One region of the Streptomyces sp. NPDC053665 genome, then DNA from elsewhere that is predicted to be linked to it. Evidence: riboswitches for the same ligand, from Rfam matches in the RefSeq annotation. Region 1 holds a riboswitch; each other region holds the start of a gene.

Region 1 (6,302 bases):
GCGGGGAGCGTCCTCGTCAGTACGCGGGGAGCGTCCTCGGGCCCAGGTCGTCCCGGGCGGGCGGCGGTGCGAGACGGACGGAGGCGCCCAGGACGCTCAGCCCGTGCGAGGCGACGACCACCGGTTCCAGGGTGACCGCGACGACCTCGGGGTGGTCGTCCACCAGCCGGGACACGCGCAGCAGCAGTTCCTCCAGGGCGCGGGTGTCGGCCGGGGCCGAGCCGCGCCAGCCGAACAGCAGGGGCGCGGTGCGGATCGACCGCACCAGTGAGTGCGCCTCGCGGTCGGTGACCGGGATCAGCCGGTGCGCGGTGTCCCCGAGCAGCTGGGAGGCGGCCCCGGCGAGCCCGAAGGAGAGCACCGCCCCGGCCGCGGGGTCGATCACGGCCCGTACGACGACGTCGACACCGCGCGGTGCCATGCGCTGCACGACCGGGCGCAGCTCCTCGGCGGCGCCGAACATCTCGGTCAACTCCGCGTACGAGCGGCGCAGTTGCTCCTCGTCCGTGAGGTCGAGGCGTACCCCGCCCAGGTCGGCCCGGTGCCTGAGGTGCGGGGCGGTGGCCTTCAGCGCCACCGGGTAGCCGAGTGCGCGGGCGGCCTCGGCGGCCGCGTCGGGCGTCGGGGCGGGCAGGGAGCGGTGGACCTCGATGCCGTAGTGGCCGAGGAGGTCACAGGCCTCGTCCGGGCCGAGGGCGGGGCTCTGCCCGCGCGTGAGCAGGCCGTCGATCAGCCCGGCGGCGCCCTTCACGTCGATGTCGTCGTACTCGGGCACCCTGCCCGGGTCGGCGGCGTCGCGCCGCCACTGGGCGTAGGCGACGGCCTGGGCGAGGGCGCGGACGGCGCGCTCCGCGGCGGGGTAGGCGGGGATGAGGTGGGCGCCCTCCGCCGCCTCGGGGGCCGCCTCGGGGGCCGCCGGGGGTTCGTACCCGGGTGTGCGTGGCTGGGCCGCGGTCGTGCGGGGCTCCTCCGTCGGTGCCGGTCGCGGGTCCGGGGCCGCCCGGTGGGGAGCGGCCTGCGGTGCGTCGTCGGTCCTGGCCTGCGGGGCCGTGCTGGCCGCCGCCGACAGGGCCGCGGCGAGACCGCCCAGTTCCACGTGCACGACGAGGACCGGCTTGGACGGGGCCGCGGCCGTCGCGGAGCGCAGGGCCTGCGCGAGGGCCGCGTCGGCGACGGAGCCCTCCCCCACCGCCGGGATGGCGGTGACGACGACCGCGTCGCAGCGGTCGTCGGCGAGCGCCCGGGACAGGGCCGCGTGGAAGTCCGCCGCCGACGCCGCCGTGGTGAGGTCCTGCGGCGGGTGCGGCCGCAGGCCCTCGGCCAGGCACGCGTCGTAGGTGAGCAGGCCGAGCGACTCCGAGTTGCCGAGGATGGCCACCCGGGGTCCGGCGGGCAGTGGCTGGCGCGCCAGCAGCAGGCCCGCGTCCACCAGGTCGGTGATGGTGTCGACGCGTATCACCCCGGCCTGCCGCAGCAGGGCCGAGACGGTCGCGTGCGGCAGGCGCGTCGCCCGCACGGCATGCCCCTGGGGGGCGGCGCCGTGCCGGGCGCCCTGGACGACGACCAGGGGCTTGGCGGCGGCGGTGCGCCGGGCGAGGCGGGTGAACTTGCGGGGGTTGCCGATGGACTCCAGGTACATCAGGACCACGTCCGTGTCGGGGTCCTCGTACCAGTACTGCAGGACGTCGTTGCCGGAGACGTCGGCGCGGTTGCCCGAGGAGACGAACGTGGACACGCCGGTCACGCCCGTGACGCCGCCGCCGCGCCGGTGCAGCCGGGACAGCAGGGCCACGCCGATGGCACCGGACTGGGCGAACATCCCGATGCGGCCCGGGCGCGGCACCTCGGGGGCGAGGGAGGCGTTGAGCCGCACCCGGGGCGAGGTGTTGATGACGCCGAAGGCGTTGGGCCCGATGATGCGCATGCCGTACGTGCGGGCCTGCCGGACGAGCGCACGCTGGCGCTCGCGCCCTTCGAGCCCGCTCTCGGCGTAGCCGGCGGACACCACGACCAGTCCCTGCACCCCGTGTTCGCCGCACTCGGCGACGACCTCGGGCACGTGCTCGGCGGGCACGGCGACGACCGCGAGGTCGACCGGGCCGTCGATGTCGCGCACCGACCGGTGGGCGGGCACCCCGTCGAGTTCCTTCTGCTCGTCGGGCAGGGCCCTGTTCACGGCGTACAGGCGGCCGGTGTAGCCGGCGTCGCGGATGTTGCCGAGGACGCTGCGCCCCACGCCGCCGGGGGTGCGTCCCGCGCCGATGACGGCGACCGAGCCGGGCGCCAGCAGCCGCTGCACCGAGCGGGCCTCCGCGCGGTGCTCGCGCGCGTACTGCACGGCCAGGGAGCGGTCGGTGGGTTCGAGGTCGAACTCCAGACGGACCACGCCGTCCTCGAAGCTGCGCTTCTGGGTGTACCCGGCGTCCGTGAACACCTTGATCATCTTGGTGTTCGCGGGCAGCACCTCGGCGGCGAACCGGCGGATGCCGCGCTCCCGGGCGACCGCGGCGATGTGCTCGAGCAGGGCGGAGGCGACTCCGCGGCCCTGGTGGGCGTCCTGGACGAGGAAGGCGACCTCGGCCTCGTCGGCGGGAGCGGACGCGGGCGTTCCGTCGGCGCCGATGCGGTCGTAGCGTACGGTGGCGATGAACTCGCCGCCGACCGTGGCCGCGAGTCCCACCCGGTCCACGAAGTCGTGGTGCGTGAAGCGGTGGACATCCTTGGCGGACAGGCGAGGGTACGGCGCGAAGAAGCGGTAGTACTTCGACTCGTCGGAGACCTGCTCGTAGAAGCTGACGAGGCGATCGGCGTCATCGACGGTGATGGGCCGGATGCGTGCGGTGCCACCGTCGCGCAGCACCACGTCGGCCTCCCAGTGGGCGGGGTACTCGTGCCGGTCCGGCGAGGTCTGCATGGGCCCCAGAGTACGGCTCGCGTCCGACAGCGGCGCGGGGCAGTCTGTGGAGGGCGTCGGTCGGGTCGAGGCCGCGATCCGATCTCCGCCCCGGGGCGGTGGCACGACAGGGCCGCTCCCGGTGGGCTTCACGTGTGGGAAACTGGTCTAGACAACCCGGAACACCGAAGGGCAGCAACACATGGCTGAGCGCCGCGTCAACGTCGGCTGGGCCGAGGGCCTCCACGCCCGCCCCGCCTCCATCTTCGTCCGAGCCGCCACGGCCACAGGCGTCCCGGTGACGATCGCCAAGGCTGACGGCAACCCCGTCAACGCGGCCTCGATGCTGGCCGTCCTGGGTCTGGGCGCCCAGGGCGGCGAGGAGATCGTCCTCGCCTCCGACGCCGAGGGCGCGGACGCCGCCCTGGACCGGCTGGCCAAGCTGGTTGCCGAGGGTCTCGAGGAACTGCCCGAGACCGTCTGATGTGAGAGCGCCTCTCCGGCGCGTGCGGGGCCCATTCGGTGTCGACCGGATGGGCCCTTCGCATTTCGGGGCTGCATTTCCGTGCACGCACACGCACGGCCGCATGCGCGGGATGCCGCATTTTCAGGAACAGGGCAGCGGACATGCGGAATTCCGGCGCTCCGGAAATTCCCTGCTCTTTGTATACGGCTCTCGCGTTAAATCCGCGGGCTCGCCGTGTTGACGGGATGTTGCGAGTTCCTCACCCGCCCGGCGCGCTCCCCGGCCGAGCCGGACCGCAGGCGGTGGGCGGCGGTCGCGCGCTCGACGTGCAGGGCCGCGGCCGCCCGCGCGCGCTCGCCGTCGCCGCGCGCCACGGCGTCCACGATCGCGCCGTGCTCGTTCCACGACTCCACCGGGCCGGGCGGCGCCTCGACCGTGTACATCCAGGCGATCTTGTGCCGGAGCTGGGTGAGCACCGCGGTCAGCGCGGGGCTCCCGCAGGCCTGGGCCAGCGTCTCGTGGAACCAGCCGTCCAGGGAGCGCAGGTCGTCGCCGCCGCCCTGGCGCGCCCGCTCCCGGCCCAGCCGGACCAGGCCGCGCAGGACCTTGAGATGGGCCTCGGTGCGGCGCTGCGCGGCCCGGGCCGCACCGAGCGGCTCCAGCAGCAGCCGCATCTGCAGCAGGTCGGCGGCCTCCTGCTCGGTGGGTTCGGCGACGCAGGCGCCCGCGTGCCGTCTGGTCACCACGAAGCCCTCGGCCTCCAGGGTGCGCAGGGCCTCCCGCACGGGAACGCGGGAGACGCCGTAGCGGCGGGCCAGCAGCTCCTCGGTGAGCCGGGCCCCGCGCGCGTGGACGCCGGCGACGATGTCGTCCCGGATGGCGGTGCACACCGAGTGCGCGGGAATGCGCATGACCGACCTCCGTCTGATTCCCGGGGAAAACGCCGACGCGCGCTCCACGGCTCTTCATTGCGAGTGACTCTATGGCAATGTGCCGCACTTTCCGGCGGCGGACGGAAATCAGGGAGAAGTTTTTGGACGACGAGCCGTCCGGGACGCGAAAAGCCCCGGCCTGCGGGCCGGGGCTTTCACGGAACTCGGGGTGACGTCAGAGGTTGACGCCGTGCGAGCGGAGGTAGGCGACGGGGTCCATGTCGGAGCCGTACTCGGGGCTCGTGCGGGCCTCGAAGTGCAGGTGCGGGCCGGTGACGTTGCCGGTCGCGCCGGACAGGCCGATCTGCTGACCGGGGGTGACCTGCTGGCCGACCGAGACGCCGATGGACGACAGGTGGCCGTACTGGGTGTACGTGCCGTCGTTCATCTTGATCACGACCTGGTTGCCGTACGCGCCGCCCCAGCCGGCCTCGACGACCGTACCGGCGCCGACGGAGTGGACCGAGGTGCCGGTCGCGGCGTGGAAGTCGACGCCGGTGTGGCTGCCGGAGGACCACAGGCCACTGCTGGCCTGGTAGCTGGTCGACACGTACGAGCCGGAGATCGGGGACACGAAGGTGTTCAGGCGCTTGCGCTCGGCCTCGCGGGCGGCGCGCTCCTTGGCCTCGCGCGCCTTCTCGGCGGCTTCCTTGGCCTTCTTGGCCGCCTCGGCGGCCCGCTCGCGCGCGGCCTCCTCGGCCTTCTTCTTCGCGGCGGCCTCCTCGGCCGCCTGCTTCTGCGCGACGGCCTGGGCGTCGATCTGCTCGGCGACGGTGTCGCCCATGGTGACGACGGGGGTGAGACCGGTCTGCTCGGGAGCCGGCTCGGCGGCGAAGGCGGCCGGAGCGGCCACGGTGCCGATGACGCCGGTCGTGGCGAGAGCCGCGACGCCCGCCGCACGGGCCGTGCCGCGCTGGAGGCGGCTGGGGCGACGGTGCTTCCCGGTGGCGCGGGTGAACGCCATGAAGTGGCTGGTCCTTTCCTTCCTTCTCGCCTACCGGGTTAGCTGACGGGTTCGGAGCAGGAAGGTCTCCTACGGACCCCCTCGCGGCTCGCGCGGGCGTCCGATTCACCCCAGGGACTGCGGTTGGGTCCCCGGCTCCCCTGGCTCGCGCCGTACGGGGACTCGGCGATGACTGTCCGGTGCCGCGGGTGCGGCGCACTGCCTGACGAACAGCCCGGATGACGCTAAGCGGCGCCGCTTTCAATTCCCAAACGAAACCCGCCTTTTGTAGCGCATCCCACAGGGCAGACGGGCCTCCTCCGTACCAATTCGGGCATAAGGGAGCCCTGGTGCCTTCGATGACAACCAGGGCTCCCGCGCGCGTGTGCCCTACTCCGCGGTGACGACCGAGACTTCGCCGATGCCGAGGGCCTCGACGGGCGCCTTGATCTGCGTCGCGTCACCGACGAGCACGGTCACCAGACGGTCCACGGGGAAGGCGCTGACGACCGCCGCGGTGGCCTCCACGGTGCCGGTCGCGGCGAGCTGCCGGTACAGCGCCGCCTGGTAGTCGTCGGGCAGGTGCTGCTCGACCTGGTCGGCCAGCGTGGAGGCGACGGCCGCCGCCGTCTCGTACTTCAGCGGCGCGACGCCGACCAGGTTCTGCACGGCGACGTCCCGCTCGGCGTCGGTCAGCCCCTCGGCCGCCAGGGTGCGCAGCACGGTCCACAGGTCCTGCAGGGCGGGACCGGTGTTGGGCGTGTCCACCGAACCGCTGATGGCGAGCATCGAGGCGCCGGTGCCGTCCGGGGCGGACCGCAGGACCTGGGCGAACGCCCGCACCCCGTAGGTGTAGCCCTTCTCCTCGCGCAGCACGCGGTCCAGACGGGACGTCAGGGTGCCGCCGAGGCAGTACGTGCCGAGCACCTGGGCGGGCCAGACGCGGTCGTGCCGGTCCGGGCCGGTGCGGCCGATGAGCAGCTGCGTCTGGACGGCGCCCGGGCGGTGGACGATGACGACCCGGCCCCGGTCGTCGGCGGTGACCGGCGGCACCGGACGCGGCTCGGC
Region 2 (6,302 bases), on a different contig from region 1:
CGGCGGCGGGAGCAGATCGCCCAGCGGTGGGCGGACGCCGCGCTGTTCCGCACCGTCTTCACGGTCTCCCGCGACGAGGCGGTCGAGGCGGGCCGGGCCGTGCTCGCCGCCCTCGCCGCCGTCGCCGCCTCCGAGCGGCTGGACGACATCCGCGCGCCCGGATTCGAGGCGGTGCGCGACCAGTTGGGCCGCATGGCCGCCTCCCGCGCCCGTACGGGCATCGACCCGGACGGGGTCGCCGGCGAGGTGGCCGCGCTGCGGCTCCCGGCGGTGGACCTGCTGCGCGCCGAGTTCGAGGACCCCGGCTCGCCGGACGCGCAGGAGTGCGTGGTGGCGCTCACCGTGCTCATGGGCACGCTGCGGCTGGTCGTGATGGAGACCACGCTCAGTGCGGGCGAGGCGCTGATCGCCCGGCAGCGCGAGCAGTTGCACGAGGTGGCCACCCCCGTGATCAAACTGTGGGACAGCACGGTCGCCGTCCCGCTCATCGGCACGCTCGACAGCGCGCGCAGCCAGGTGGTCATGGAGAGCCTGCTGAACGCGATCGTCGCCGAGCGCGCCCGGTACGCCATCCTCGACATCACCGGTGTGCCCACGGTCGACTCGCTGGTCGCCCAGCACCTGATGAAGACGGTCGCGGCGGCCCGGCTGATGGGCGCCGAGTGCATCGTCTCGGGCATCCGGCCTGCGATCGCGCAGACGATCGTCCACCTGGGCATCGACCTCGGCACGGTGATCACCCGGGCGAGCCTGGCCGACGCGCTGGCCTACGCGCTCGGCCGGCAGGGCGTGGAGATCGCGCCGCTGCGGGCGGCCGACCCGGCGGACGCGGGCGCGCGGTGACGCTGCCCGCGGGGGACGGGTCCCCGCTGTCCGCGCCGGTGCCCGGGCACTCCTTCACCGTGCCGGTGCTCCGGCTGGGCGACGTCCTGCTGGTCACGCTCCAGGGCGAGTTGCACGATGCCATGGCCGAGCAGTTGCAGCACGACGTCGCGGCCCGGATCGCCGGGTCCGGGGTGACCGGGGTCGTCATCGACATCTCCGGCGTGGAGATCGTCGACTCGTTCCTGGGCCGGGTCCTCGCCGAGATCGCCGCCGGGGCGAAGCTGCTCGCGGCGCGCACGGTCCTGGCCGGGATGCGTCCGGCCGTGGCGATCACCCTCGTCGAACTCGGTCTCACGCTGCCGGGGTTGAGGACGGCTCTGGACGTCGAGCGCGCCATGGAGCTGCTCGCCGTCGACCCGCGCGACGGAGGGGGGAGTCCTTGATGCAGGCTTCCCACCATGCCGCCCCGGCCACCCTGCCGATCGGCTCGGACGCCGATCTGGCCTGGGTGCGGCAGCAGGTCCGGCAGGCGGCCGCCGAGCTGGGCTTCGGTCTGGTGCAGCAGACCAAACTGGTCACCGCGGCCAGTGAACTGGCCCGCAACACCCTCGTCCACGGCGGTGGCGGCCACCTGGAGATCACCCCGCTGACCACCGGGCCGACGCAGGGGTTGCGGCTGGCCTTCGTCGACACCGGGCCGGGCATCCGCGACCTGGACCTGGCCATGACCGACGGCTACACCAGCGGCGGCGGGCTGGGCCTGGGCATGAGCGGGGCCAAGCGGCTCGTGCACGAGTTCCGGGTGGACAGCCGGCCGGGTGAGGGCACCACCGTCACCGTCACGGCCTGGGCCACGGCCGTACCGCCCTCCCGGCCGGAGCCCTGATGAGCAGGGTCTGGGACGTGCCCGTGGACGACTCGACCCGGGTGCGGGACGTCCGGGTCGCCGCCGAGGAGGCCAGCGCGTGCGCCGGACTGCCCGCGCACCGCACGGCGTCCGCCGCCCTGGTGGCCACGGAACTGGCGACCAACCTGCTGCGGCACGCCGAGGGCGGCCACGTGCTCATCGGCCTCGTCGAGCGGACGGACGGCGGCCGTCCGCGCACCTGTGTGCAGCTCCTCTCGCTGGACCACGGGCCCGGCATCCCGGACGTGGCCGCCGCGATGCGCGACGGCTACTCCACGACCGTCGCGGCCTCCCTGGGCGCGGGGCTCGGCACCTGCCGCCGGGTCGCGAACGACTTCGACCTGCACAGCGCCGTCGGCCGGGGCACCGTCGTACTGGCCCGGATCGACCACGGGATCGCCGTGCGGCACCCGGGGACGTCCGCGCCGCCCCCGCACGCCGGCGGTGTCAACGTCCCCCTGGGCCGGGCGGCCCACTCCGGCGACGCCTGGGCCCGTGTCCGCGCCGGGGACCGGCTGACCCTGCTGCTCGCCGACGGGCTCGGCCACGGGGAGAAGGCCGCCGAGGCCTCCACCGCGGCGGTGACCGCGCTGCGCGACCTGGCCGAGCTGCCGCCGCCGGAGATCCTGCGGCGTCTGGGCCCGGCTCTGCGCCCCACCCGGGGGGCTGCCGTCGCCGTGGCGCAGGCCGATCTGTCCGCGGGGCGGCTGGACTTCGCCGGGATCGGCAACGTCGGCGCCCGGCTGCGCACCGGCGGGGAGTGGCGGCCGCTGCTGTCCCGGCCCGGCATCGTGGGCGCCCAGGCGCCGGCCGACGTCCCCGTGCAGAGCGGGCCGTGGCACGAGGACAGCATGCTGGTGCTGCACAGCGATGGTCTGCCCAGCCGCTGGAGCCCGCCCGAGGACGTGCTCCTGACCTGCGACCCGGCGGTGGTCGCCGCGGTGGTGCTGCGCGACTCGGGCAGCGCGGCCCGGCCGGTGAGTGACGACACGTGCGTGGCGGTGCTGAAGGGGGGCCCGCCCGGGGCGTGAGGGCCGGGGTGGCGGCGGGGGACCGGCCGTTCCGTCGGACCGGACTTCTCACGGGCCCGGTGGCTCGCCGGCCCGGGGAGGCGTGTGGTGCTGGGCGGCCAGGAAGGCGCGCAATCCCCTTTTCAGTGCCTCCCGTTCGGCCGGCCGCATCGCGGCCACGGTGACGGTGAGGGCGTGGGTGCGGCGAGCGGCGACGTCGCTCAGGACGTTGCGGCCGTGCGGGGTGAGCCGGAGCTGGACCTCACGGCGGGTGTCCGGGTGCGGGGCCCGTTCCAGCAGGCCGGCCGCCGCGAGCCGGTCGCAGAGGCGGCTGGCGGTGGGCAGGCCGATGTCCAGCCGCTCCGCCAGGGCGGTGAGGTTGAGTCCGGGTGCGGTCTGCACCGCGCGCAGCGCCCGCAACTGATGCGGGGACAGCCGCAGGGACGCCTCCTGGGCCGCGACCGTCCACAGGGCCGCCAGGCTGTCCACCGCATCGGCGATCTGCGAGGCGACGGCTTCCGGGCCCTCGCCCGGCCCCCTGGCCCGGTGGTCACCGGGCCCGCCGAATCCGGTCACAAAACGGTCACTTTCCATAAGCTCCGGGTGCTGTGGAGGTCGCCCTCTTGCAAAGGCTGTACCCGAAGAGCCGAGCGGCAAGCAGACCGTTGCACGGCCGTCCCCGGCCGGACGGCGGTTCGGCCGGCGCCGAGTTCCGCCGGTGCGGCCGGCGGCGGGGGGTGCCGTCCACGTCCGGCCGGGTGACCGCGTAAGACTTGGCCACGTCCCACTCTGCCCGTCCAGCCCCGTCCCGCCCCACCCGTGCCAGTCCCGCCCGTCCCGTCCAGTCCCGCCCTTCCGACCAGCCGCGGAGCGTCGATGCCTCACCCGTACGTCCTGCTGTCCGCCGCCGTCTCCCTCGACGGCTACCTGGACGACACCGGACCCGAACGCCTGCTCCTGTCGAGCCCGGCCGACTTCGACCGGGTCGACGAGGTGCGCGCGTCCGTCGACGCGATCCTGGTCGGCGCGGGCACGATCCGGGCCGACAACCCCCGCCTCCTGGTCAACTCCCCGCAGCGCCGCGCCGCCCGTGCCGCCGCGGGCCGGTCCGAGTACCCCCTCAAGGTCACCGTCAGCGGCACCGGCGACCTCGACCCGGACGCCAACTTCTGGCACACCGGCGGCGAGAAGGTCCTCTACACCACCGACGAGGGCGCGCGGCGCGCCCGCGCCCTCGGCCTCGCCACCGACGTCGTCCCCCTGGGCGCGCGCCTCGACTGGCGCCGGCTCCTCACCCACCTGCACGACGTGCGGGGCGTGCGGCGGCTGATGGTCGAGGGCGGCGGCCTGATCCACACCCAGCTGCTCACCCAGGAGCTCGCCGACGAGATCCAGCTGGTCCTCGCCCCGCTCTTCGTGGGCGACCCCGCCGCGCCCCGCCTCTTCGGCCCCGGCGGCTACCCGCCCGGCCGGCTGCGGCTGCTCGACACCCGCCGGATCGAGGACGTCGTCCTGATGCGCTACGAACCGACCGCCCCCGGCACCGGGCCGCTCCCGGTCGCCGCCGACCATCACTGGCTGGCCGCGGCCTGCGAGCTGGCGGAGCACTGCCCGCCCTCCGGGACCGCGTTCAGCGTCGGGGCGGTGGTGGTCGCGGCCGACGGCACCGAACTGGCCCGCGGCCACTCACGCGAGGGCGGCGACCCGGTCGTGCACGCCGAGGAGGCGGCCCTGGCCAAGCTCGACCCGGCCGACCCCAGGCTGGCCGGGGCGACCGTCTACAGCAGCCTCGAACCCTGCGCCCGCCGCGCCTCGCGCCCGGCACCCTGCGCCCGGCTGATCCTCGACGCGGGCGTGCGGCGGGTCGTCACGGCCTGGCGCGAGCCGGACACCTTCGTGGCCGGGGCCGACGGCAGCGGAGTCCTGGCCGCCGGGGGAGCGCAGGTCGTCGTCCTGTCCGAGCACGAGGAGCGGGCCAAGGCGCCGAACCGGCATCTGGTGACCTGAGCGCAGCACCGGTACGGGGTGTGCGCGAGGCGTCCCGCGGATGGCGTACACTGGTGAACACAACGACGCGGGGTGGAGCAGCTCGGTAGCTCGCTGGGCTCATAACCCAGAGGTCGCAGGTTCAAATCCTGTCCCCGCTACTGAAGGCCGAGGGCCGGAATCCGAAAGGGTTCCGGCCCTCGATGCGTCGTCCCTCCGGCCTCATGGGCCTTTTCTCTCCGGCCTTCCGGGCCGTTTCCCTCCAGCCGTCGACCGGCCGTCACACACGGTGAGTGAACCGCCTCACAGCGCATAACAACTGACACACCGTCAAGTACCGTGCGAGGCCCGGGAGGCGGTCAACTCGCCCGATTCACCCCGGTCATGGCAGGTTGGTCCGCGCGAAAAAGGTTAATGATCAAGCGGAAGCGCTGGAATACGCACCGCGCCATCCATTAACGTTCGATAACGCAGCGCGGTCGTCCCAGCCGTCACAGAAGGCGGCTCCGTGCGCACGCGCCGAATCCCGCGAGGGAACCGGGGAACCACCACTTGGGGTGAATCGGGCGGATGCCGCCGTGGCAGCACGGCAGGTATACGCGCGTAGGAGACCTTCCTGCTCCGAACCCGTCAGCTAACCCGGTAGGCGAGAAGGAAGGAAAGGAGCACGCCCACGTGGCGTCCAACCGGCCTGCCCCCGCTGCCCCGTTCGCGGCGGACCAGCGCGACCCCGAGACCTTCGGCTTCGGCCGTCAGCGCACCGACGAGGGCCCGTTCCAGGAGTGGAACCCCACCGCGGAGTCCATCCGCCCCGTCCGTGGCCGGCACCGCGTCTCCAAGCAGCGCGGCGGAGGACTCGCCCGCAGCTCCACCGTCCTCGGTGTCGGCGTCATAGCCGCCGTCGGCGCGGGCGGCATGGCCAGCGCCCAGACCGGCAAGCCGCCGGTGTCGATCTCCGTCCCGGACCTTCCCTCGGTGGGTTCCCTCCTCTCGGACGACGACACCCCCGAAGGTTCCGCCACCCCGCTCAGCAGCCTGGGCACCACGACCGCCGAGGCCGAGCCGGGCACCGACGGCGCCGGTGAGGCCCTGCGCGCCCGGATCATGGCCCAGGTCGAGCACCAGCAGGACCAGATCGACACCAAGGCCGCCCAGGACGCCGCGGCCGCCGCCGAGAAGGCGGCCCAGGAGGCCGTCGCCAAGGCCGAGAAGGAGGCCAAGGCCAAGGCCGCCGAGGCGAAGAAGAAGGCGGAGGAGGCGGCCGAGAAGAAGGCCGAGGCCGAGCGGCTCGCCGCCCTCGCGAAGCAGTACACGCTGCCGACCTCCTCGTACACCCTCACCTCCACCTTCGGCCAGGCCGGCGCCTACTGGTCCTCCGGCTACCACACCGGCCTCGACTTCGCCGCCCCCACGGGCACGCCGATCAAGGCGGTCCACAGCGGCACCATCACCGAGGCGGGCTGGAACGGCTCCTACGGCTACAAGACCGTCCTCACCCTCGATGACGGCACCGAGATCTGGTACGCGCACCAGTCGTCGATCGGCGTCAGCGTCGGCCAGAAGGTCGGCACGGG
Region 3 (6,302 bases), on a different contig from region 1:
ACATGGGGATGCGGTTCGGCGGGGTGCTGCTCGGCAACGGCAGCAAGCCCGGTGACGTGCTCGCCGACACCGAGGCGCTGGCCCGGGCCAAGACGTTCTTCGCCCAGGAGGCTCCGCCCGCGCGGTTCCTGTACGAGAAGTGAGCGCCGGGGGCGCGGCCTGGTGCTCCCGCTCCCCCGGCGCGCCGGTGGGTCACTTCCCCGCGTCGGCCGCCTTCACGAGCGCATCCTTGGTGACCGCGCCGACGTAGAGCCGGCCGTCGTCGGTGACGAGGGCGTTGACCAGGCGGGTCGAGAAGACCGTGCCCGAGCCGAACCTGCCGGTCACCTTGTCGCCGAGCGAGTCGACGAAGTCACCGAGGGCGCCGCCGCCCGCCCCCGCGCCGGAGGGCACGCCCTCGCCGCCGGTGTCGAAGGTGGCGATGGCGTTCCAGCCCTCGCCGATGGTCTTCATGCCGTCGGGGCCCTCGCCGAGGTCCTTCCCGGGCTCCGGGGCGTGCCCGCCCTTGCGGGCGTGCTCCTCGGCGGCCTTGCCGAACTCCTTGCCGGCGTCCTTCTCCTCGGTGACCTTCGCACCCTTGGGCGGGGTGAAGTCGAAGGTGGAGGCGGCCGGCCTGGAGAAGTCGACCTTGGTGAAGCCGGCGTCCACGACGGCCGAACCGCCGCTCGCGGGAACCAGGGTGAACTTCAGCGGCATGCCGGTCTTCGCGTCCACCGCCACGGTGACGGCTCCGATCGTCGAACCGGACTGCTTCGGCTCGACGAGCAGCTTGTAGGCGTCGCGGCCGGCGACCCGCGCGGTGCCGTCCACCGTGACGGAGGTGGTGTCGTCGACGGCCTTCAGCACCTCCTCGGCGAAGTCCTTGGGCGTGGCGGGCGGTTGCTGCTTCTCCGCCTTCGGGCTCTGCGGACCGGTGCCGTGGTAGACCTCGCCGGACGTGCCGTCGTAGGCCCAGACGTCCTTGCCGTTGTGGATGACGCTGTACTCGGCGGCGTTCTCCACCAGGGACAGCTTCTGCCGGTCCGGGCCGTCGGCGGCGACGCGCAGGGTGTGCGTGCCGGAGGCCAGTTCGGTGAGCTTGGTGGTCGGGTCGGCGGAGGAGCCGTCGCCGCCGCCCGCGGCGCCGGAGAGCAGACCGGACTCCAGGCCGCCGAGGTTCGGCAGACCGAGGTCCGTGGTGATCTTCACCGTGCCGGACAGCTGCTCGACGTCCGACTTCGCGATCTTCTCGACGAGCTGCTGGGCGGTGATCTCCGGAAGGTCGGGGTCGCCGGAGTCGGCGAGCGCCGGGACCAGGCCGATCGTCGCGGCCGCCACCCCGATCACGGTGACCGGGACGACGTAGCGGGCGGCCTTGCGCCGCCGGGACTGCCGCTCGTCGGCCTCCCCGCCGGTCGTGCTGTCGTCGGATGCGTACGGTGCCATGTGTGCCCTACCTCCATGGTCGGCGGCGGCCGTCCGTGTCGTCCACGCACTCGTCCGTGAGCCGCCGTTCTCACCCGAACAGGTGAGGAGTGGTGTCTTCCGTGGTTCCCATCTGACCAAATCGGCCGGGCGGATACGTCAGACCGCGGGCTCAACTCCGCGTACTGCTGGGGTATGACACGCGGGGGCGGCTTCTCCCCCGACCCGTAGGGGTCGGGGGGAGGCGGGGCTAACCGGCGCGGTGCACCACGGCGTCGCACAGCTCCAGCAGCGCCGTCTTCGCGGCGCACTCGGGCAGCGGCGCCAGCGCCGAACGGGCGTCCTGGGCGTAGCGGACGGTGTCCTGGCGGGCCTGCTCCAGCGCCGGGTGGGCGCGCAGCAGCCGCAGGGCCTCGGCGTGCCGGGCGTCATCGGTGAGGTCGGAGTCGAGCAGCTCGCACAGGGCGACGTCCTCGGCGAGGCCGAGCCGGGCGGCCCGCTCGCGCAGCCGGAGCACCGGCAGGGTGGGGATGCCCTCGCGCAGGTCGGTGCCGGGGGTCTTGCCGGACTCGTGGGAGTCGGAGGCGATGTCCAGGACGTCGTCCGCGAGCTGGAAGGCGACGCCGAGCCGCTCGCCGTACTGCGTCAGCACGTGCACGACCGTCTCGTCGGCGCCGGACATCATCGCGCCGAAGCGGCAGGACACGGCGATCAGGGAGCCGGTCTTGCCGCCCAGCACGTCGAGGTAGTGCTCGACGGGGTCGCGGCCGTCCTGCGGTCCGGCGGTCTCCAGGATCTGCCCGGTCACCAGCCGTTCGAACGCCTCGGCCTGCACCCGCACGGCCTCCGGGCCGAGATCGGCCAGGATGTGCGAGGCGCGGGCGAAGAGGAAGTCGCCGGTGAGGACCGCGACGGAGTTGCCCCAGCGGGTGTTCGCGCTCTCGACGCCGCGGCGCACGGCGGCCTCGTCCATCACGTCGTCGTGGTACAGCGTGGCGAGGTGGGTGAGCTCGACGACGACCGCCGAGGGCACGATGCCCGGCGCGTGCCGGTCGCCGAACTGGGCGGCGAGCATCACCAGCAGCGGCCTGAACCGCTTGCCGCCGGCGCGCACCAGGTGCTGGGCGGCCTCCGTGATGAAGGGCACCTCGCTCTTGGTGGCCTCGAGCAAGCCTTCCTCGACAGCCGTCAGTCCGGCCTGGACATCGGCTTCCAGAGCCTGGTCCCGCACGCTCAGCCCGAACGGCCCGACGTCGGTCACGAGGGGTCTCCTGTCTGCTGGTGTCTGGCGGTGCTTACGCGGATTGTCGATAGGTCGCTGCCCTCACTCGAGTCAGCGTATCCGGTCACGTTTCGATCACCGCCAGCGCCCATGGTTACAGGCCGGGTGGTATCCGATCAGGACCGCGATGTTTTCGATCAGGTCATAAGAACAGACATTTATCGACTTACCCGGAGCAAGCGGCTCATGCCGGATTTGCCCTTCTGAGTATGCAAATCCTTGTTTGCGGAATTTGCTCCACGAGACGTGATCAGTGAGTTGGGTCACCCCCACCCTTTCACGCCCGACCTTGGAAGGCGACACGTACGGCCGCACCGGGAAAGCGAGTTGAGCCTTGGCGAACGCAAAGGATCAAGGTGCCCCATACCGGTCGACCAAGGTCAACAAGCGTCATATGTGACTCCCGTGCTTGTTCCCGACATGTGCTCTCGCATACGTTCCGGCCCTGTCCGGCGGACGCCGAATCCTGCCACCGCCCGGACACCCATCAACCGATCACTCACGCAGGGCAGGAGCGGGGGACCCAGGTAAGTCGCCGGTCCGCACAGCGGAACGGCTCGGGGTGAAGCCGCGCACGGCACACGGTGCCGTACGCGGCCGGGCACCTCCCGGCCCGAACCCGACAGCTCACCTCGCAGGCGCCGGAGAGGAACATCGCCATGCCCGGACGAGGCACGCACCGTCGCCCCCGAAGGAACCCGATCACCCGTGGTGTCGTCGCAGCCGGCACCGGCGGGGCGGCCCTGGCCCTCCCGCTCCTCGGCGCGGCCCACGCCGTCGCCGCCGAGCCGCAGAGCGCGCCCGCCGCGCACGTCCTGCCGCAGGCCGCCCAGCCCGCGAAGTCGCTCACGTACACCGTGACCAAGGGCGACACGCTCTACCGCATCGCCGACACGTACGACGTCCAGGGCGGCTGGAAGCAGCTGTACAAGGACAACCGCGCCGCCGTCGGCGACAACCCGAAGCTGATCCACCCCGGTCTGAAGCTGAAGGTGAAGGGCGCCGAGGCCGCCGCCCCGGAGAAGAAGGCGACCACGTCGCCGGCCCCGGCCGAGTCGGCCGCGAAGCCCGCCGCCCAGCCGGCCGCGAAGCCCGCCGGCGGCGTCGCCCAGGCCACCCAGGCCTCGACGAAGACCTACGCGGACAACCTGGACGGCTGGATCCGCGAGGCGCTGGACATCATGGCGCAGAAGGGGATCCCGGGCTCCTACGACGGCATCCACCGCAACATCATGCGCGAGTCGTCCGGCAACCCCCTGGCGATCAACAACTGGGACTCGAACGCGGTCGCGGGCACCCCGTCCAAGGGCCTGCTCCAGGTCATCGACCCGACCTTCGCCGCGTACCACGTGGACGGCACCCCCTTCGACCCGTACGACCCGGTCGCCAACATCACGGCGGCCTGCAACTACGCGGCCGACCGCTACGGCTCGATCGACAACGTCAACGGCCCGTACTGAGCCGCCTCGTCCAGCAGTCGCTCGAGGACGACGGCGATGCCGTCGTCCTCGTTCGACGCGGTGACCTCGTCGGCCACCGCCTTCAGCTCGGGATGGGCGTTGGCCATCGCCACCCCGCGGGCGGCCCAGTCGAACATCGGGATGTCGTTGGGCATGTCACCGAAGGCCAGGGTGTCCGCGGGCCGCAGCCCCAGGTGCTCGGCGGCCAGCGCCAGCCCCGTCGCCTTGGTCACCCCGCACGGCTGCAACTCCACCGTGCCCGGCCCGGACATCGTCACCGTCGCCAGTGAGCCGACCACCGACCGGGCCGTCGCCGCCAGTTCGTCGTCCGACAGGTAGGGATGGCGCAGCAGCACCTTGCTGATCGGCTCGCCCCACAGGTCGTCGCGCCGGTCGACCCGCACGGCGGGCAGGGTCGGGTGCGGCATGAGGTAGCCCGGCTCGATCAGCGTCAGGCCGTCCACGCCGTCCTGGTCGACCGCCGCGTACACCTGACCCACTTCGGCCTCGATCTTGCCGAGGGCCGTCTCCGCGAGTTCCCGGTCCAGCGTGATGGACCACAGCAGCCGGTCCGCGCCGGCGTCGTACACCTGCGCGCCCTGCCCGCACACCGCGAGCCCCGTGCAGCGCAGGTCGTCCAGGAGCGGCCGCACTCTCGGCGCCGGGCGGCCCGTCACCACGAGGTGCTGGGCGCCGGCGTCCGCCACCCGCGCGAGCACGGCGAGAGACCGGTCGGACAGGGTGTCGTCGCCGCGCAGCAACGTCCCGTCCAGATCAGTGGCGATGAGTGAATACGCGAGGGGTGCGGCCATGATCAGAGAATACGGACAGCGGGCCCCTTCGTTTCATCGCGCGGCGGACGCCGATTGCCCGGTTGAGGGCCTCTGCACCGGTTGGCAACAACTTGCTCCGCTACCTACCCGAGGGACCGTCCCGGGCGGTACCTTCCCTGTGTCCAGGGGGGACTTGATCGGGGGGTCGGGTTGAGCAGTGGACGCATTCGTGTGGCCGGGCCCGGGGAGCTCGGTGAAGAGGAACGGGAGCGCTGGCGTGCGCTGCGCGCCGCATCGGGGGCGCCGCGCAACCCCTTCATGGAACCGGAGTTCACCGAGGCCGTCGGCCGGGTGAGGCCACAGGCCCGCGTCGCCGTGGTGCGGGACGGGGCCGAACCGGTCGGCTTCCTGCCGTACGAGCGGGGCCCGTTGGGGCAGGGCCGGGCCATCGGGCTCGGTGTCTCCGACGCCCAGGGCGCCGTCCTGCGGCCGGGTCTGGCACTGGAGACGGGCGAACTGCTGCGGGCCTGCTCGCTGTCGAGTTTCGCCTTCGACAACCTGGAGGCGGGGCAGCGGCTGTTCGTCGGGCACGCGGCCGAGGAGCACGCCACGTTCGTCATCGACGTGGAGAAGGGCTACGAGACCTACGAGTCGGTGCTGCGCGGCCAGTCGCCGAAGTTCCTCAAGACGACCCTGGCCAAGGAGCGCCGGCTGGGCCGGCAGGTGGGCGCCCTGCGGTTCGTGTTCGACGAACGCGACCCGGCCGCGCTGCGCACGCTCATGGAGTGGAAGTCGGCGCAGTACCGCAGGACCGGCCGCCGGGACCGGTTCGCACAGGAGTGGATCACCCGGCTCGTCGGGCAGCTGGCCCGGACCCGGGCCGCGCAGTGCAGCGGCACGCTGTCCGTGCTGTACGCCGGTGAGCGGCCCGTCGCGGCGCACTTCGGACTGCGTTCGGCCTCGGTCCTGGCCTGCTGGTTCCCGGCCTACGACCCGGAGTTCGCCAGGTTCTCGCCCGGTCTGGTGCTGCATCTGCGCATGGCCGAGGCGGCGGCGGCCGAGGGCGTCACCACCCTCGACCTGGGGCGGGGCGCCGCCGAGTACAAGGACGCACTGAAGACGGGCGAACTGCCCGTGTACGAGGGCGCGGTGCTGCGGCCGGGGGCGGGCGCGGCACTGCACTGGCTGCGCCGTGAGCCGGTACGCCGCGCGCACGGCTTCGTCCGCGCCCGGCCGCGGCTGGCGGCACTGGCGGCACGGACCCTGAAGGGCGCGGCCCGGCTGCGCCGTACCTGACACGAGTGGGGGGGAGGGCGCATGGCCCGTACGGCACGTGCGCGGGTAGAGATACGGCGGTTCCTGGCCGTCGGGGCGGTGCAGGTC

The links. Region 1 has a riboswitch for cyclic di-AMP ahead of ACZ6ZN_RS07110 (M23 family metallopeptidase). Riboswitches for the same ligand answer to the same signal wherever they lie in the genome.
Region 2: it holds a riboswitch for cyclic di-AMP, as region 1 does, so the genes downstream of both, ACZ6ZN_RS20135 (M23 family metallopeptidase) here and ACZ6ZN_RS07110 (M23 family metallopeptidase) in region 1, are expected to answer to the same signal.
Region 3: it holds a riboswitch for cyclic di-AMP, as region 1 does, so the genes downstream of both, ACZ6ZN_RS13505 (transglycosylase SLT domain-containing protein) here and ACZ6ZN_RS07110 (M23 family metallopeptidase) in region 1, are expected to answer to the same signal.

The regions. Positions count from the first base shown of each region.
Region 1 covers NZ_JBVJKK010000001.1:1,618,930-1,625,231, forward strand. Annotated here, with positions in the region: gene ACZ6ZN_RS07095 (bifunctional acetate--CoA ligase family protein/GNAT family N-acetyltransferase) at 17-2,914, opposite strand; gene ACZ6ZN_RS07100 (HPr family phosphocarrier protein) at 3,096-3,377, shown strand; gene ACZ6ZN_RS07105 (GntR family transcriptional regulator) at 3,575-4,270, opposite strand; gene ACZ6ZN_RS07110 (M23 family metallopeptidase) at 4,467-5,255, opposite strand; cyclic di-AMP (ydaO/yuaA leader) riboswitch at 5,269-5,433, opposite strand; gene ACZ6ZN_RS07115 (M16 family metallopeptidase) at 5,625-6,302, opposite strand, start outside.
Region 2 covers NZ_JBVJKK010000005.1:23,126-29,427, reverse strand. Annotated here, with positions in the region: gene ACZ6ZN_RS20170 (STAS domain-containing protein) at 1-843, shown strand, start outside; gene ACZ6ZN_RS20165 (STAS domain-containing protein) at 846-1,268, shown strand; gene ACZ6ZN_RS20160 (anti-sigma regulatory factor) at 1,268-1,711, shown strand; gene ACZ6ZN_RS20155 (SpoIIE family protein phosphatase) at 1,711-2,763, shown strand; gene ACZ6ZN_RS20150 (MarR family winged helix-turn-helix transcriptional regulator) at 2,812-3,318, opposite strand; gene ACZ6ZN_RS20145 (dihydrofolate reductase family protein) at 3,619-4,749, shown strand; tRNA gene ACZ6ZN_RS20140 (tRNA-Met) at 4,816-4,889, shown strand; cyclic di-AMP (ydaO/yuaA leader) riboswitch at 5,236-5,391, shown strand; gene ACZ6ZN_RS20135 (M23 family metallopeptidase) at 5,404-6,302, shown strand, end outside.
Region 3 covers NZ_JBVJKK010000003.1:127,268-133,569, reverse strand. Annotated here, with positions in the region: gene ACZ6ZN_RS13520 (flavodoxin family protein) at 1-143, shown strand, start outside; gene ACZ6ZN_RS13515 (LolA family protein) at 193-1,425, opposite strand; gene ACZ6ZN_RS13510 (polyprenyl synthetase family protein) at 1,655-2,665, opposite strand; cyclic di-AMP (ydaO/yuaA leader) riboswitch at 3,173-3,342, shown strand; gene ACZ6ZN_RS13505 (transglycosylase SLT domain-containing protein) at 3,346-4,146, shown strand; gene ACZ6ZN_RS13500 (HAD family hydrolase) at 4,110-4,958, opposite strand; gene ACZ6ZN_RS13495 (GNAT family N-acetyltransferase) at 5,145-6,215, shown strand; gene ACZ6ZN_RS13490 (glycosyltransferase family 2 protein) at 6,237-6,302, shown strand, end outside.